Regions from separate parts of the Carnobacterium iners genome, predicted to be linked through region 1. Evidence: predicted binding sites of a transcription regulator. Region 1 holds the regulator's gene; the other holds the start of a gene.

What was found. Region 1 encodes NrdR, which represses ribonucleotide reductase genes. Its sites were predicted from a motif close to ACACNATATATNGTGT; they were not measured.
Region 2: the regulator NrdR is predicted to act here: its motif matches at 3,906-3,921, upstream of nrdH (glutaredoxin-like protein NrdH).

Annotation. Positions count from the first base shown of each region.
Region 1 covers NZ_FXBJ01000002.1:2,352,951-2,360,814, reverse strand. Annotated here, with positions in the region: gene murC (UDP-N-acetylmuramate--L-alanine ligase) at 1-545, shown strand, start outside; gene polA (DNA polymerase I) at 783-3,443, shown strand; gene mutM (DNA-formamidopyrimidine glycosylase) at 3,478-4,332, shown strand; gene coaE (dephospho-CoA kinase) at 4,349-4,951, shown strand; gene nrdR (transcriptional regulator NrdR) at 5,126-5,605, shown strand; gene B9Y54_RS11300 (replication initiation and membrane attachment family protein) at 5,631-7,076, shown strand; gene dnaI (primosomal protein DnaI) at 7,077-7,864, shown strand, end outside.
Region 2 covers NZ_FXBJ01000002.1:2,043,781-2,051,644, reverse strand. Annotated here, with positions in the region: partial or broken gene B9Y54_RS09785 (IS4 family transposase) at 1-161, shown strand, start outside; gene B9Y54_RS09780 (TetR/AcrR family transcriptional regulator) at 425-1,081, shown strand; gene B9Y54_RS09775 (ABC transporter ATP-binding protein/permease) at 1,167-3,245, shown strand; tRNA gene B9Y54_RS09770 (tRNA-Arg) at 3,527-3,600, opposite strand; gene nrdH (glutaredoxin-like protein NrdH) at 4,081-4,314, shown strand; gene nrdI (class Ib ribonucleoside-diphosphate reductase assembly flavoprotein NrdI) at 4,311-4,676, shown strand; gene nrdE (class 1b ribonucleoside-diphosphate reductase subunit alpha) at 4,669-6,846, shown strand; gene nrdF (class 1b ribonucleoside-diphosphate reductase subunit beta) at 6,863-7,825, shown strand.

The DNA of each region.
Region 1 (7,864 bases):
CTTATGGAAAACACAATATTCTAAATGCGTTGGCTGTTATTGCTATTACCTATCATGAAAATTTGGATAAAGAAAAAGTAATAAAGAATTTCACTACATTTGCAGGAGTTAAACGTCGTTTTACTGAAAAAGTAGTAGAAGATATGGTTATTATTGATGATTATGCCCATCACCCATCAGAAATTCGAGCTACAATTGATGCTGCCCGTCAAAAATATCCAACTAAAGAAATTATTGCGATATTCCAGCCACATACGTTTACACGCACAGTTGCTTTGTTAAGTGAGTTTGCTACAGCTTTAAACTTAGCGGATTCTGTTTACCTTTGTGATATTTTTGGTTCAGTTCGTGAACAACAAGGCAAAGTAACAATCGAAGATTTAGCTATAAAAATAGATAACAATGCTGTGATCTTAAGAGAAGAGAATATGTCACCTTTACTAGAGCACCATGATGGAGTAGCTATTTTTATGGGCGCAGGAGATGTTCAAAAATTTGAACTATCATATGAGATACTATTGAGCCATTCAGCGTTAAATAAATAAAAAAGAGAGGCTGGAGCAAGATGTTCCAGCCTCTCTTTCAAATATCTGACTAGTTAATTTTTACTTTCTCATTCTTAAGAGAATAAACTATTATTTGCAAGAAGGAATGGATTTTGGAAATTAGCTATCTCATATATTATTTGGTAAAATAATATAGAAAAAGAGGGTTATTTTAGCTAAAACTATTTAAAAAGATACAATACTAATCTTACAGGATAAATAAGAAGGAGCTTTTATATGACTAAAAAAAATAAGTTATTATTGATTGATGGAAGCAGTGTTGCTTTCCGTGCATTTTTTGCTTTGCATCAACAATTAGAACGATTTAAAAATAAAAGTGGACTTCATACAAACGCTTTGTATGGTTTTCATAATATGATTGAGAGTGTTTTAACAAAGGAAAAACCTTCTCATGTTTTAGTCGCTTTTGATGCTGGAAAAACAACATTTAGAAACGAGTTTTTTAACGAATACAAAAGTGGACGCTCTAAAACACCTAATGAATTTACAGAACAAATGCCTTATTTGAGAGAATTATTAGATGGCTTTGGAATTAAACATTATGAATTAAGCAACTATGAAGCAGATGATATTATTGGCACACTTTCTGATACCGTTGATCCTGCTATTTTTGACGTAGTCATTATCTCAGGAGATCGAGATTTAACGCAACTAGCTAAAGAAAATGTGAGAGTTGATATCACAGTAAAAGGAGTCAGTGAACTCAAAGAATATACCATTGAATCAATCGCTGATGAAATGGGGATTAAACCAAAACAAATTATTGATCTTAAAGGGCTCGCAGGAGACACTTCAGACAACATACCTGGTGTAACTAAAATCGGAGAAAAAACAGCTTTGAAGCTTTTAAAGGAGTACCACTCTGTAGAAGGTGTGTATGAACATATTGACGAGTTGAAAAAAAGTAAAATGAAAGAAAATTTAATCAATGAAAAAGAAGTAGCTTTTCTTAGCAAACGTTTAGCGACCATTATGTTAGATACTCCGATAACGATTGGTGTAAATGACTTAGCTTACAATGGACCAGATATAGAAAAACTTGTTCAATTTTATAAGGAAATGGACTTTAAAACACATTTAAGTAAATTAGATACAACAGAATATGATGCAGCTAACGAAGAAAAAAGAGAAGAAGTAGCGTATAAATTTGTGACGGAGATTATACCTGAGATGTTCACTGATAAAACGGGTCTTTATCTTGAAATGTTAACAGATAATTACCATACTTCAGAAATTATAAGTGTTGGTTGGGGTCATGAGAATCATATTTATGTCAGTGATCCAGAAATTGTTTTAAATTCACCTTATTTTAAAGAATGGGCCCAGGATGCTGCTCTATCGAAACAAGTTTTTGATGTAAAACGGACGTATGTTGCTTTGAATCGCTATGGAATTGAATTGAAAAATAGTCAATTTGATATTTTACTTGCCTCTTATATCTTAAATACTAAAGATAACAGCAAGGATTTATCAGAAGTTGCTATAGAACATGATTACTACAATGTTTCGCCGGATGAGTCTATTTATGGAAAAGGAGCAAAAATCCATATTCCAGAAGACGTATCTATCATGCATGAACACATTGCGCATAAAATAAAAGCAATTGTTTTATTGAGTGAGCAGCTTGAACGACATTTAGCACAAAATAATCAAACAGAGCTTTTTTACGATATGGAATTGCCTTTAGCAATGGTTTTAGCAAAAATGGAAATAAGTGGAATAAAAGTTGATGCACAACGTTTAAGAGAAATGAAAGTAGAATTTGCCGAAAGATTAATAGGAATTGAAAATCGCGTTTATGAATTAGCTGGGGAAACATTTAATTTAAATTCTCCTAAACAATTGGGTGTCATACTATTTGAAAAAATGGGCTATCCAGTAATCAAAAAAACAAAAACTGGATATTCGACTGCGGTAGACGTATTAGAACAATTAAGAGATCAAGCGCCTATTGTTGAAGATATTTTAGAATATAGGCAAATAGCGAAATTACAATCCACCTATATAGAAGGATTGCTAAAAGTTATCCACGGTAATAGTGGGAAAATTCATACTCGCTATATGCAAACTATTGCTCAAACAGGAAGACTGAGTTCGATAGATCCTAATTTACAAAATATCCCTATTAGACTAGAAGAAGGACGTAAGGTAAGACAAGCTTTTGTTCCGAGTCATGAAGGTTGGAAGATATTTGCTTCCGATTATTCACAAATAGAGCTGCGTGTATTAGCACATATTTCAGATGATGATCATTTAAAAGAAGCTTTTATTGAAGGGCAAGACATTCATGCCAGTACAGCAATGAGAGTATTTGGCATTGAAAAGCAAGAAGATGTAACACCGGCAATGCGTAGCCAAGCTAAAGCCGTTAACTTTGGGATAGTATATGGCATTAGTGATTATGGACTATCGAAAAACTTAGATATTAGTCGTAAAGAAGCTCAACTATTTATTGATACGTACTTCGATAAGTATCCGGGTGTAAAAATTTATATGGAAGATATCGTCCGCGAAGCGAAAGAAAAAGGATATGTTGAAACATTATTCCATCGAAGACGCTATTTGCCTGATATAAATTCACGTAATTTTAATTTGCGTTCGTTTGCAGAAAGAACGGCCATGAACACTCCGATTCAAGGAAGTGCGGCTGATATCATTAAAGTAGCGATGATTGAAATGGATAAACGTTTGGAAACAGAAGGATTAAAAGCTACTATGTTGTTACAGGTTCATGATGAACTAATTTTTGAAGCACCAGAATCTGAAATTCCTCTTCTTGAAAAATTAGTTGCTGAAGTAATGGAAAATGCCGTTGCTCTAAATGTCCCATTGAAAGTAGACAGTAGTAGCGGAGATAGTTGGTATGATTCAAAATAAGAAATAAATCATCAGAAAGAAGAGGTCGAAGACAGTGCCAGAGTTACCAGAGGTTGAAACAGTTAGGCAAGGCTTATTGAAACTTGTCAAAGGAAGCACCATCATTGGAGTAGATGTTTACTGGGATCGAATTATTTCAGGAGAAATTCATAGTGAAGATTTTGCTTCTCAGTTAATAGGCAATCGTATTATTGATATTAATAGAAGAGGAAAATATTTATTATTTAATTTTAGTCATTGGAGTATGATTAGCCATTTGAGAATGGAAGGCAAATATGAAGTTTCTGAAACAAACGAACCATTAAAAAAACATACACATATCGTGTTTCATTTATCAGATGGTCGAGATTTACGCTATTTAGATGTGCGAAAATTTGGAAGAATGACGTTAGTTCCAAAAGGAGAAGAATTCACAGTAGCTGGATTGAAGACGATTGGACCTGAGCCAATTTCAGAAACATTTGATTTGACTTTTTTCAAAAAGATATTGAAACAAAAAAGCAGAGCCATCAAACCTCTTTTATTAGAACAAAAAGTTGTCGCTGGATTAGGAAATATCTATGTAGATGAAGCTTTATTTGAAGCTGAAATTCATCCGCTTAGACCAGCTCATTCACTGAGACCTAAAGAAGTAGAGCAACTTCATCAGTCTATCATAGATGTTCTTAGAAAAGCAGTATTAGCTGGTGGGACAACAATTAGAAGCTATAAACATGCCTTGGGGAAAGTAGGCAACTTTCAAGTTGAATTGCACGTCTACGGAAAAACAAATGAGCCGTGCACCAATTGTGGTACTCCTATAAAAAAAATAAAAGTAGCACAAAGAGGTACTCATATATGTACAAATTGTCAAAAATTAACGACGAAAAATAGTTTGCCTCGATCTTAGAGAAAGGGTGTTTTTTATGGCAGTTATCCTAGGTTTAACAGGAGGAATAGCAACAGGTAAATCTACAGCAAGTAATTACTTTAAAAAATTAAAGATTCCAGTTGTTGATGCAGATATTGGTTCAAGAATTATTGTTGAGCCAGGTACAGATGGATTGAGAAAAATTGTAGCACATTTTGGTGAGAGCATTCTTAATTCAGACGGGACGCTTAATAGGAAAGCTTTAGGGATTATTGTGTTTTATGATGAAAAACAATTAGCCACCCTCAATGGTATTTTAGAAGAATATATACGCAAATGGATTTCAAACCAAATCATCGATTATCTTAAAATAAGTCCTCCACTAATTGTTCTAGATATCCCCTTGCTATATGAAAGGGATTACTTATCAGAAGTTGATAGTGTTATGGTAGTTGTAACGACAAAAGAGGTACAATTAGAGCGACTAATGAAGCGTGATAAAGTAACTAAAGAGGCAGCCGAGATAAGAATTAAAACACAGTTACCTCTTAAAAATAAAATAAAAAGAGCAGATAAAATTATTGATAATAATTATTCCGTTGAAAACACACAAAAACAAATAGAAGATTGGTTAAAAGAGAAAAACTTAATTGAATAAGAGTAATAAAAGAGAGAATGGACAAGTTAGACCTGTTCATTCTTTTTATTAAAGTGTTGTGAAAATAGGGATGGCTTCTTTTATTTAACCTCTTTACGAGCTGTGTTATAATAAAGCTATATTACAATCAAATAATAATCTTTCAAAGAAAATCATAAAAAAGGATGATGAATAGTGCAATGTCCACGCTGTCAAAATAATGGTTCTAGAGTTGTCGATAGTCGCCCTGCTGATGATGGGCGGGCTATTCGTAGGAGAAGAGAATGTGAAGCTTGTAGCTTTCGATTTACAACTTTTGAAAGAGTAGAACAAGCACCATTACTTGTCATCAAAAAGAATGGAACAAGAGAAGAATTTAACCGTGGGAAAATACTACGAGGTATTATTCGTTCGTGTGAAAAGCGACCAGTCGCAATAGAGCAAGTAGAAAAAATCGTGGATGAAGTAGAAAATAAAATTAGAAGTCTTGGAGAAAATGAAATTTCTTCAGCAATTATTGGTGAATATATCATGGAAAAATTAGTTGAAATTGATGAGGTAGCGTATATTCGCTTTGCAAGCGTTTATCGCCAATATAAAGACATGAGTGTCTTTTTAACTGAACTACATGAACTTGAAAAAAAGAAGTCTGAAAAAAAATCTAGCGAACATTGAAAGAACTCGAAAGGGGTGAAGGCATTTGAACTATCCGTGGAAAAATATGAGTCCTAAAGATGGATTTATGGTCCGACAAAATGCCCAACTTTCGGATGTAGACCAAAAAGTTCTTACATTTTTATATCAACCTTTAATTGGTTCTAATGCGTACAGTCTTTATATGACATTATGGACAGAAGTTGGTGAAGAAACGTATTGGAGTAATGGTATTCTACATTCGGAATTACTGACATTATTAAATATTGGTATTCCTGAATTATATCAAGCAAGAATTAAGTTAGAAGCAATTGGATTATTAAAAAGTTATCTTAAAGGCTCACAATCAGGAAAAGTATACATCTACGAGTTGCTCGCGCCTCAATCTAGCGCAACCTTTTTTAGAGACGACCTATTAAGTTTACTCCTTTTTGAAACCGTTGGAGAACGTAAATTTAAAGATTTAAGAAGTCGATTTGCAATTGCTTCATTTGATAAAGAGAAATACGAAGAAATTACAAAATCGTTTTTAGATGTCTATCATTTCGATGCGAATTTATTGAAACAAGAAAAAAAATTATTTGAAGAATCTATCGAATTAGTAGGAGAAACGCCGGCTAAAGGACCAGAAATCGGTACGCAAACATTTGATTTCAAGTTTTTTTATACTGGTCTCAACAAACATTATGTTAACCGTTCAGCCATTACTAAAGAATTAGAATCTACTATGCTTGTTTTGCATACAATGTATGGAATCAACGAATTAGATATGCAACAATATGTTTTAGAAGCTAGTAATATTGATACAGGAAATATTGATGAACGTAAATTAAAAAACATTGTGTATCGCCAATACCATAATGTGAAGAAAGAAAAAGTTAAGCTAGAAGATGTTGTTGAAAAAGATATTCAAGCCAACCAAAATGAACGTAAAAAACGTAAGAGTTATTTAAAACAGCAAGGCTTAACGGATGATGACATTTATTTGATAGAGGCTAGTGAAGGAATTAGTCCATATGAATTTATGACATCTATCAAAGAACAAAAAGGTGGTTATGTAACAAATAACGAAGAATGGACTTTACGAGAAATACTTAGTAAAGCTAACTTGCCAGCATCTGTTATTAATATCTTAATCCATTATGTATTAGTCATTAGAAATAATCCGATTTTTGAAAAAAGTTTAGCTTATAAAATTTCAAATGATTGGGCTCAAAATGATGTCGTTTCTCCTGAAATGGCGCTTGAAAAAGTAAAGATAATGTATCAAGAAAATGCAGAAAAACAACAACAAGCTCAAAGAAAACAGTATACAAATTTTCCTTCCTCTAATTATGGAAAGACTAATAAGATAAGAACAGAAACCCTTCCTGAATGGGCTAAAGAAGGTAATGTAGAAAAAGTTGAAAAACCAATGAGTGAAGAAAAAAAGCAGGCTTTTAGTGATAGATTGAAAAAAATTCAAAGCTTTGGAAAAGAAGGTGAAGAATAAATGGAAGATATGGGTAAAAATCTGACGAAAATGTTGAAGGATCGAAATCTTTCTGAACAATACGAAAAGCTCATTCAAGAAGTATTAAACGATAGAGATGTTCAAGACTTTATTAAAAAAAATGAAGAAATACTCACCCAAGAATCAATAATGAAGAGTTATGCAAACTTGTATGAATTTGTAAATGAGAAGAAAAAATACCGAGAAAAAGCCGGAATGATGGCTCCGGGCTATAAGCCCCAATTAATTATGAACTATCACTTTATAGCCGTTTCTTACGTGCCTACAGCTGAGCTGATTGCTAAACAAAAAGAACAAGCCATTAAAGCTCGTATTCACTCAATGGATATGCCTAAAGATGTTAGAACAGCAACATTTGATCAATTTCACAATACCGACATGCGTGAAGATGCGATTAATGCTGCTTTTGATTTTATTGGAGAATATTTAAAGAATCCTAAAGGCTTTCATCAGGGACTTTACCTTTATGGAGCATTTGGTGTTGGGAAATCTTTTTTATTAGGTGCAATTGCCCATGAATTAGCAGAAAAAGGGTACCCGACAACCTTGATGCATTTTCCTTCTTTTGCAGTCGAAATGAAGCAAGCTATTAGTCAGAATACAACAGGTGAGAAATTAGAAGCTGTAAAAAAATCTCCTATTCTGATGCTAGACGATATTGGTGCAGATTCAATGTCTAGCTGGATAAGAGATGATGTTTTAGGCGTTATTTTGCAATACCGGATGCAAGAACAATTGCCAACTTTCTTTTCTTCTAATCTTGATAT
Region 2 (7,864 bases), 310 kb from region 1:
TAGAACGGTTCTTTAAGCCTATTAAGCAACACATGACGATTAAAAAGTTTTTTTCGAGAAGTGAAAAAGGGGTTGTCAATCAATTGGCTTTAGCCATGATTGCCAGTTTTTTAACCTATTTGATTAAGTTGAAAATAAAAAGTAAACAGTCTGTTTTTTAAATCAAACGATTTTTTCGTTATCTGTTATTTCAACCGACAGAAGAAGGGTTTAACCTTTTGATACCGACTTAGATCTTTAAAGAAAGGGTGTTAGTCGGTAACGGAATCAATTGAAGAAGCAAAATTTTCTGGAAATAGTCATCTCTTGCGTAAGAATTACCTTTTTTTGCCTTTTTTCAGAAAAATAAGAAATTAGGTCAATCAAACTATGTTTATACAACACTAGTGATTTTAAATAAATTCTATGGAAAGAGGTAAATGAAATGGACTCAATACTTATCTTATTTGAAAAACGTATTCGAGATAACAAAAGTTTAACTCCAAAAATGATAGATATTCTTAAAGCAAGTTTAGAATTATTTTCTTGTAAAGGCTATTCAAATACTTCGACAAAAGATATTGCAAAAGCTGCCAACGTAGCAGAAGGAACAATCTTTAAACATTTTGGTTCGAAAGAAAACTTATTGTATGCAACGTTAATTCCTCTTTTAAAACACACACTAGCACAAGAGTGGAAAGACCAATTAGCTTTAGTCAAACAAAATATCGAAGCTTATCCTTTCCCGATTTTTTTGAGAGAAGTATTAGAAGAAAAAACAACCTATGCCGGAGATAATATCAAAGTCTTTAAAATTCTTTATATGGAGTTTATCTATCAAGAAGATATGCGTAAAAATCTTATGACGTTAATTCCAAAAGATATAGTTAAAGAAATAAATGAAGTATTAGATTATTATAAAAAGAAAAAGCAAGTTGTAAATTTACCGAATAAGGAACTATTTCGATTTCTTGCAGGAACCCTAATGACTTTTGTCATAACCGTCGAATTAATTCCTGCTACAGAGGAAGAGAAAGCATTAGAGATGGAAAATATGATTACCTTCTTAATAAAAGGACTGACTCCCGAAGCAATAACTTGACAATGAGAATCAATATAATTATAATTTTAGAATGACTAAATGAGTGATTGCTCACTTTGGAATAAACGGAAGGAATGATAAAATAATGGCTTTTTTAGAAGTAAAAAAATTGAACAAATATTACCCAATTGGAGATGACAAACAGTTCCATGCCTTGAAAGATGTTGATTTATCATTCGAAAAAGGTGAGTTAGTATCTATTATTGGAGAATCGGGTAGTGGAAAATCTACTTTGATGAATCTTTTTGGTGGACTTGATTCAAAATTTGATGGGGAAATTTTAGTAGAGGGAAAAAATATTGGGAGCTATACGGAAAAACAAATGGTGCAGTACCATAAAGAGAAAATAGGATTTGTTTTTCAAAGTTTTAATCTCGTATCTCATCTCTCAATTTTAGACAATGTCACATTAGCGATGACATTATCTAATGTAGACAAAGAAACTCGCATGGAGCGAGCAAAAACGATATTAGATCAATTAGGTTTGAAGGAACAGTACAATAAAAAGCCTGAGCAATTATCTGGAGGTCAAAAGCAACGTGTTGCTATTGCTAGAGCATTAGTAAATGATCCTGATATTATTATTGCAGATGAGCCAACAGGAGCGTTAGATTCCGAAACAAGCGAACAAGTTCTTGATATTATCCAACAGATTGCAAAAGGTGGAAAATTAGTAATACTTGTAACACACTCAGAGCGAGTAGCAGAAAGATCTAGCCGAGTTGTAACCATCGCCGATGGTGAAATTATAGACGATAAACAAACAGGACCTTTGAAAGAAGTAGAAACTAGCTTTAGTCTACGTTCACTTGATGAGAAACAGATAAATAAAAATTTATCTATTTTTTCAGCTATTCGAATGGCTCTTTTAAATATGAAAGAAAAATTAGGTAGAAATGTATTGATTGCATTAGGCGGCAGTATTGGAATTATGAGTATCGTTTTGATGTTATCTTTAGGTAGAGGCGTTAATGATTACTTAACCGAAACAATGAATGAGAATGTTAATCCTTTAGTTATTGAGGCGTCTATGACGGATGCAACAGAGTCTGAAAAAGCTAAAAAAGAACAAGAAGAAAAAGAAGCTGAAAAAAGTAAAATTAGCGAACCAGTCCCTGGTCTACCCGGAGAAAATAGTGCTGGCAGTCAAAATTCAGAAGTAGAGTTTGCTGGCCCACCAGGTACAGGAGCGAAGTTACCATTTGAAGAAGAAAATAGTAAAGAGCTTGAAGAAATTAAAAATGTTAAGAATGTTACAGAAGGATTTACTTCTTTTTCTTTCACTAAAAATGCAATAGAATTTGAAGATGAGAGCTATACGTATATGAACTTTGGTACTGTATCACCAGATATTACGTCTTCTAATATTATTTTTGGAGAATTACCTAAAAATAACGAGGTTTTAATTACAGAAGGTCTTGCAACAAGCATAAAAACTAATCCAGCTGATATGATTGGTGAGGAAATTAGTGTGAAAATTGATACTGGTGAGGATACATTAGAGAGTATGTATACGATCAGTGGTATCTTTAGCCCTGGAGACTCAGCTGGTCCAGCAGGCATCTTTGATTCTGTGTTTATGACGATGGAAACTTTTGAAGCTTTGAATAAAGAATCAGATAAAAATATAGAAGCAAATGTTCTTTATCTTACTTCTGAGTCTGAAGAATTTACAAAAGAAATTAAAAATCAAGTGAAAGAATTAGGTTACGCTGGTTCTTCTGCCGATATTCTGACAGATATTTTTAGTCAAATGTTAGATATCTTTACGTATATTCTAACGGGTGTAGCAGGTATTTCCTTGCTGGTATCTGCAATCATGATACTAACTGTTCTTTATATTTCTGTTGTAGAACGGACTCAAGAAATTGGTGTTATCAAAGCTATCGGTGGTCGTAGAAAAGATATTAGAAGAATATTTGTTTCTGAATCATTTTTAATTGGATTATTTAGTGGTATTCTCGGTGTAGGACTGGCAGTAGGATTATCTTTTGTTGGAAATATTTTTGTCGAAAGAATATTTGATGCGACTGTTCTTCATATGACTCCAGCGTTTGCGGTAGCGGGTATTCTTGTCAGTGTTCTCATTAGTGTATTAGCAGGTCTGTTACCAGCAAGTAAAGCAGCTAAATTAGATCCTGTAGAAGCATTAAGAAGAGGATAGGTATTAATTGATAATTACTATTTTTGAATCAAGGATATAAAAGAAGAAAATAGTCTACCAATTTATTGGTCAGGCTATTTTTTGTATAAAAATCATTAAAGTATACATAAATATGTAAAACTAAAAATAACAAATAAAAAAAATACTCACAAAACGTGAGTACTTTTCTTATTTTGTTTGTTCTAATATACGTTTAGCTTAAAAAATCATTATATGTAGAGGAAATACTTATAAATAGGCATTTATAGTAAATAAAAACTAGATTAAAGATTAAAAACTTACGTCTCAGGAGAGGTTCGAACTCCCGACCGTTCGCTTAGAAGGCGAATGCTCTATCCAGCTGAGCTACTGAGACATTTCTTAACAACAGAGTTTATTATATGGGAAAATGAATAAAAAGTCAACGCTATTTTGTATTTAAATTTCATTTTCTTTAAACACTCATGTTAGGTTATTCACATGTGGGTTTTAAATTAATTTAATCAACTTTTTTTATTTTCTTGAATGAAATATAAAAGCTATATTCTTAAAGTATTATTTGTATTTGAATTGAATATAAAATAAAATTAATTTTTTCCATTATTGTGAAAAGAAGAAGATAAAGAGGGTTGAAACCGGATAAATGTTTGGTTTTAACAGACTTGGCTATTTCACAAAGAATTACTATATATAGTGGGTAAACGTTTTGTGAATATAAGTGACATCTATATATGGTATACGTTATGATTGTAAAATAACTAAATATTGTGTAAGATATTAGAAGTAGAAAGAAGTTGTAGCTACTAAAATAATTATAACTTCAAAACCAACACTATAATTTAAAGGGGCAATTAATATGGATCATAACGGAATCATCATTTATTCAAAACCAAACTGCATGCAATGTAACTTCACGAAAAAATATTTAGATGATAAAGGCGTTGACTATATGATAAAAGATATTTTCGAATCTGAGGTTGCACTAGAAGAAGTAAAACAATTAGGGTTTACTTCTGTTCCAGTTATTTCAGTTAAGGGTAAAGAAGCATTTAATGGTTTTCGTCCTGATCTTTTAGATTTATTAGTATGAAAATAGTTTATATGTCCTTAACAGGGCAGACCAAAAAGTTTGTTCATAAGCTTGATATGGATTTGTTGGAGGTTACTCTTACGAATCCTTATATTTTTATTGAAGAACCATTTATAGCAGTTGTTCCTACTTATGAAATTGAAGCGACTGAAATAATGAATGATTTTATTGAAACAGGAAGCAACCTATCCTATTTCAAAGGTGTAGCTGGTGGAGGTAATTTAAATTTTGGGAAACTATTTGCTTTTACAGCAAAAGACTTAGCTGAAAAATATGATGTTCCTTTATTGCATACTTTTGAATTTCAAGGAAATGAAGAAGATGTCCGAAAATTAAAGAAAGCGGTGAAAGAACTTGGATAAACCAGTATTAGCAACCAAGCCAAAAGATATAACGTATTTTAAATTAAACAACGAATTAAATCGTCCAGTTAATGGGTCTATTCCGTTGAGAAAAGATCGTGAAGCAGTACGTGCTTATTTCTTAGAATTTGTTAATCCAAATACAGTTTTCTTTTATACATTAGATGAAAAATTAGATTATTTGATTGAAGAAGATTATATTGAAGAAGAATTTATCAATCAATATGATCGGGCTTTTGTAAAAGAATTATTTGAAGACATTTATAGTCGGAAATTCCGTTTTCGTTCTTTTATGTCTGCTTTTAAATTTTATACTCAATACGCTTTGAAAACAAATGATGGAGAGCGCTTTTTAGAGCGTTATGAAGATCGCGTTGTGTTTAATGCACTTTACCTAGCGGGTGGAGATAAAGAAGTCGCACGTACTATTGCTGACGAAATTATCAATCAACGTTATCAACCAGCAACGCCAACTTTTTTAAATGCTGGACGTAAGAGACGTGGCGAATTTGTTTCTTGTTTTTTAGTTCAAGCAACAGATGATATGAATAGTATTGGACGTGTTATAAATAGTGCGTTGCAATTATCTCGTATCGGTGGGGGTGTCGGTGTAAACCTAACGAACTTGCGTGCTGCAGGAGATCCAATTAAGCAAATTGAAAATGCTTCAAGTGGTGTCATACCTGTAATGAAATTATTAGAAGATAGTTTTAGTTATTCTAACCAATTAGGCCAAAGAAACGGTGCAGGTGCGGTTTATTTAAATGTTTTCCATCCAGATATTGTTTCTTTCCTATCAACAAAAAAAGAGAATGCTGACGAAAAAGTACGAGTCAAAACCTTGTCACTTGGCCTAGTAGTACCGGATAAATTTTATGAACTTGCAGCTCGCGATGAGCAAATGTATTTGTTTAGTCCATACGATGTCGAGCGTATTTACAATCGTCCTTTTGCTTATGTAGATATTACAAAAGAATATGAAAATATGGTAAATAATGAAGAAATCCGTAAATCAAAAATTAGTGCACGTGAATTAGAGAATGAAATCTCCAAATTGCAACAAGAGTCTGGCTATCCTTATATCATCAATATTGATACTGCTAACCGAGAAAATCCGATTCATGGAACAATTACGATGAGTAATCTATGTAGTGAGATACTACAAATCCAAGATCCTTCAATAATTAAGGATGATCAAACTTACGAAAAACTAGGAACAGATATTAGTTGCAATCTAGGATCTACAAACATTGTTAACTTAATGAAGGCAAAAGATTTTGGCCATTCTGTTGATGCAATGGTTCGTGCACTAACAATGGTAACCAATCAATCCAGTATTGCTGCTGTACCCTCTATTAAAAATGGAAATGATAAATACCATACTATTGGTCTCGGTGCTATGGGACTCCACACGTTCTTGGCCTTAAACCAAATAGAATATGGTTCACCTGAGTCAGTAGAATTTACAGATGTATATTTTATGATGTTAAATTACTATACATTACAATCCAGCAATAGAATAGCAAAAGAGCGTCAAGAAACTTTCTATAATTTTGGAAAATCTTCTTACGCAACAGGAGACTATTTTAATGACTACATTCAAAGTGACTATGTATTTGAAAGTGAAAAGATTAAAGGTTTATTTGATACGTTATCTGTTCCTACTAGAGAAGATTGGTTGAATCTTAAGTCAGCTGTTATGACTGACGGGTTGTATCATCAGAATCGTTTAGCTGTGGCCCCAACTGGGTCTATAAGTTACGTGAATGAAACATCAGCAAGTTTGCATCCAATTACTCGTCTAATTGAAGAACGTCAAGAAAAGAAAACAGGGAAAACGTATTATCCAGCACCATTCTTATCTAATGAAACACTGCCTTATTATAAGTCTGCTTATGATATTGATATGCGTCGTGTTATTGATGTCTATGCAGCAGCCCAAAAACACATTGATCAAGGAATGAGCTTAACTTTATTTATGCGTTCGGAAATTCCAGAAGGTATGTATGAATGGAAAGAGGGACGTACGACTAAACAAACTACTCGTGATTTAAATATTTTACGTCATTATGCTTGGCGCAAAGGGATTAAATCCATTTATTATGTACGAACTTTTACAGAAAACTCAGAAGAAATCGGCTCAAATGATTGCGAGAACTGCAGTATTTAAAAGGAGTGAATCAACGATGATAAAAGGATACGATGCGATAAACTGGAACAATATTGAAGATATGATTGATAAATTAACTTGGGAAAAACTTGTCGAGCAGTTTTGGACAGATACAAGAATTCCTTTATCAAATGATTTAGGTGATTGGGCACGTCTGCCACAAATTGAAAAAGAAATGCTAGCTAAAGTGTTAGGTGGTTTAACCCTTTTAGATACTTTGCAATCACAAGATGGACTAGAAGCTTTTAAAGAGTCGATTCGAACTCAACACGAAGAAGCGGTTTACAATAACATCCAATTTATGGAGTCTATGCACGCTAAAAGCTACAGTGCTATTTTTAGTACATTAAACTCTAAATCAGAGATAGAAGATCTTTTCCAATGGATTAATACAGATGAATTATTACAAGAAAAGACGCAGATTATAAATGGTATTTATAAAAATGGGACAGCTCTGCAAAGGAAAGTAGCGAGTGTCATGCTAGAATCTTTTTTATTCTACTCAGGATTCTTTGCGCCTCTTCACTACTTGGGTAACAACAAGATGCATAATGTAGCGGAAATTATAAAACTAATTTTACGTGATGAATCTGTTCATGGGACCTATGTTGGATATAAATTCCAAATTGGGTACAATCAATTAGATAATCAAGAGCAGGAAGAATTAAAAAATTGGACATATGAGCTATTATTCCAGTTGTACCAAAATGAAGTGAAATATGCAGAAGATTTATACGACGAAATTGGATGGACAGAACGCGTAAAGGTGTTTTTGCGTTATAATGCCAACAAAGCCCTACAAAACTTAGGATTTGATTCTTTATTTCCCGACACAGCTGATGATGTTGATCCAGTAATCATGAACGGCATTTCTACTGGTACTTCTAACCATGATTTCTTTTCACAAGTAGGAAATGGCTATTTAGTAGGTATGGTTGAATCGATGGAAAACAGCGACTATGAAAAATGGTCAATTTAGTATCTGAAAAATAAAAGGAAATGAATAAAGCGGTTGGGG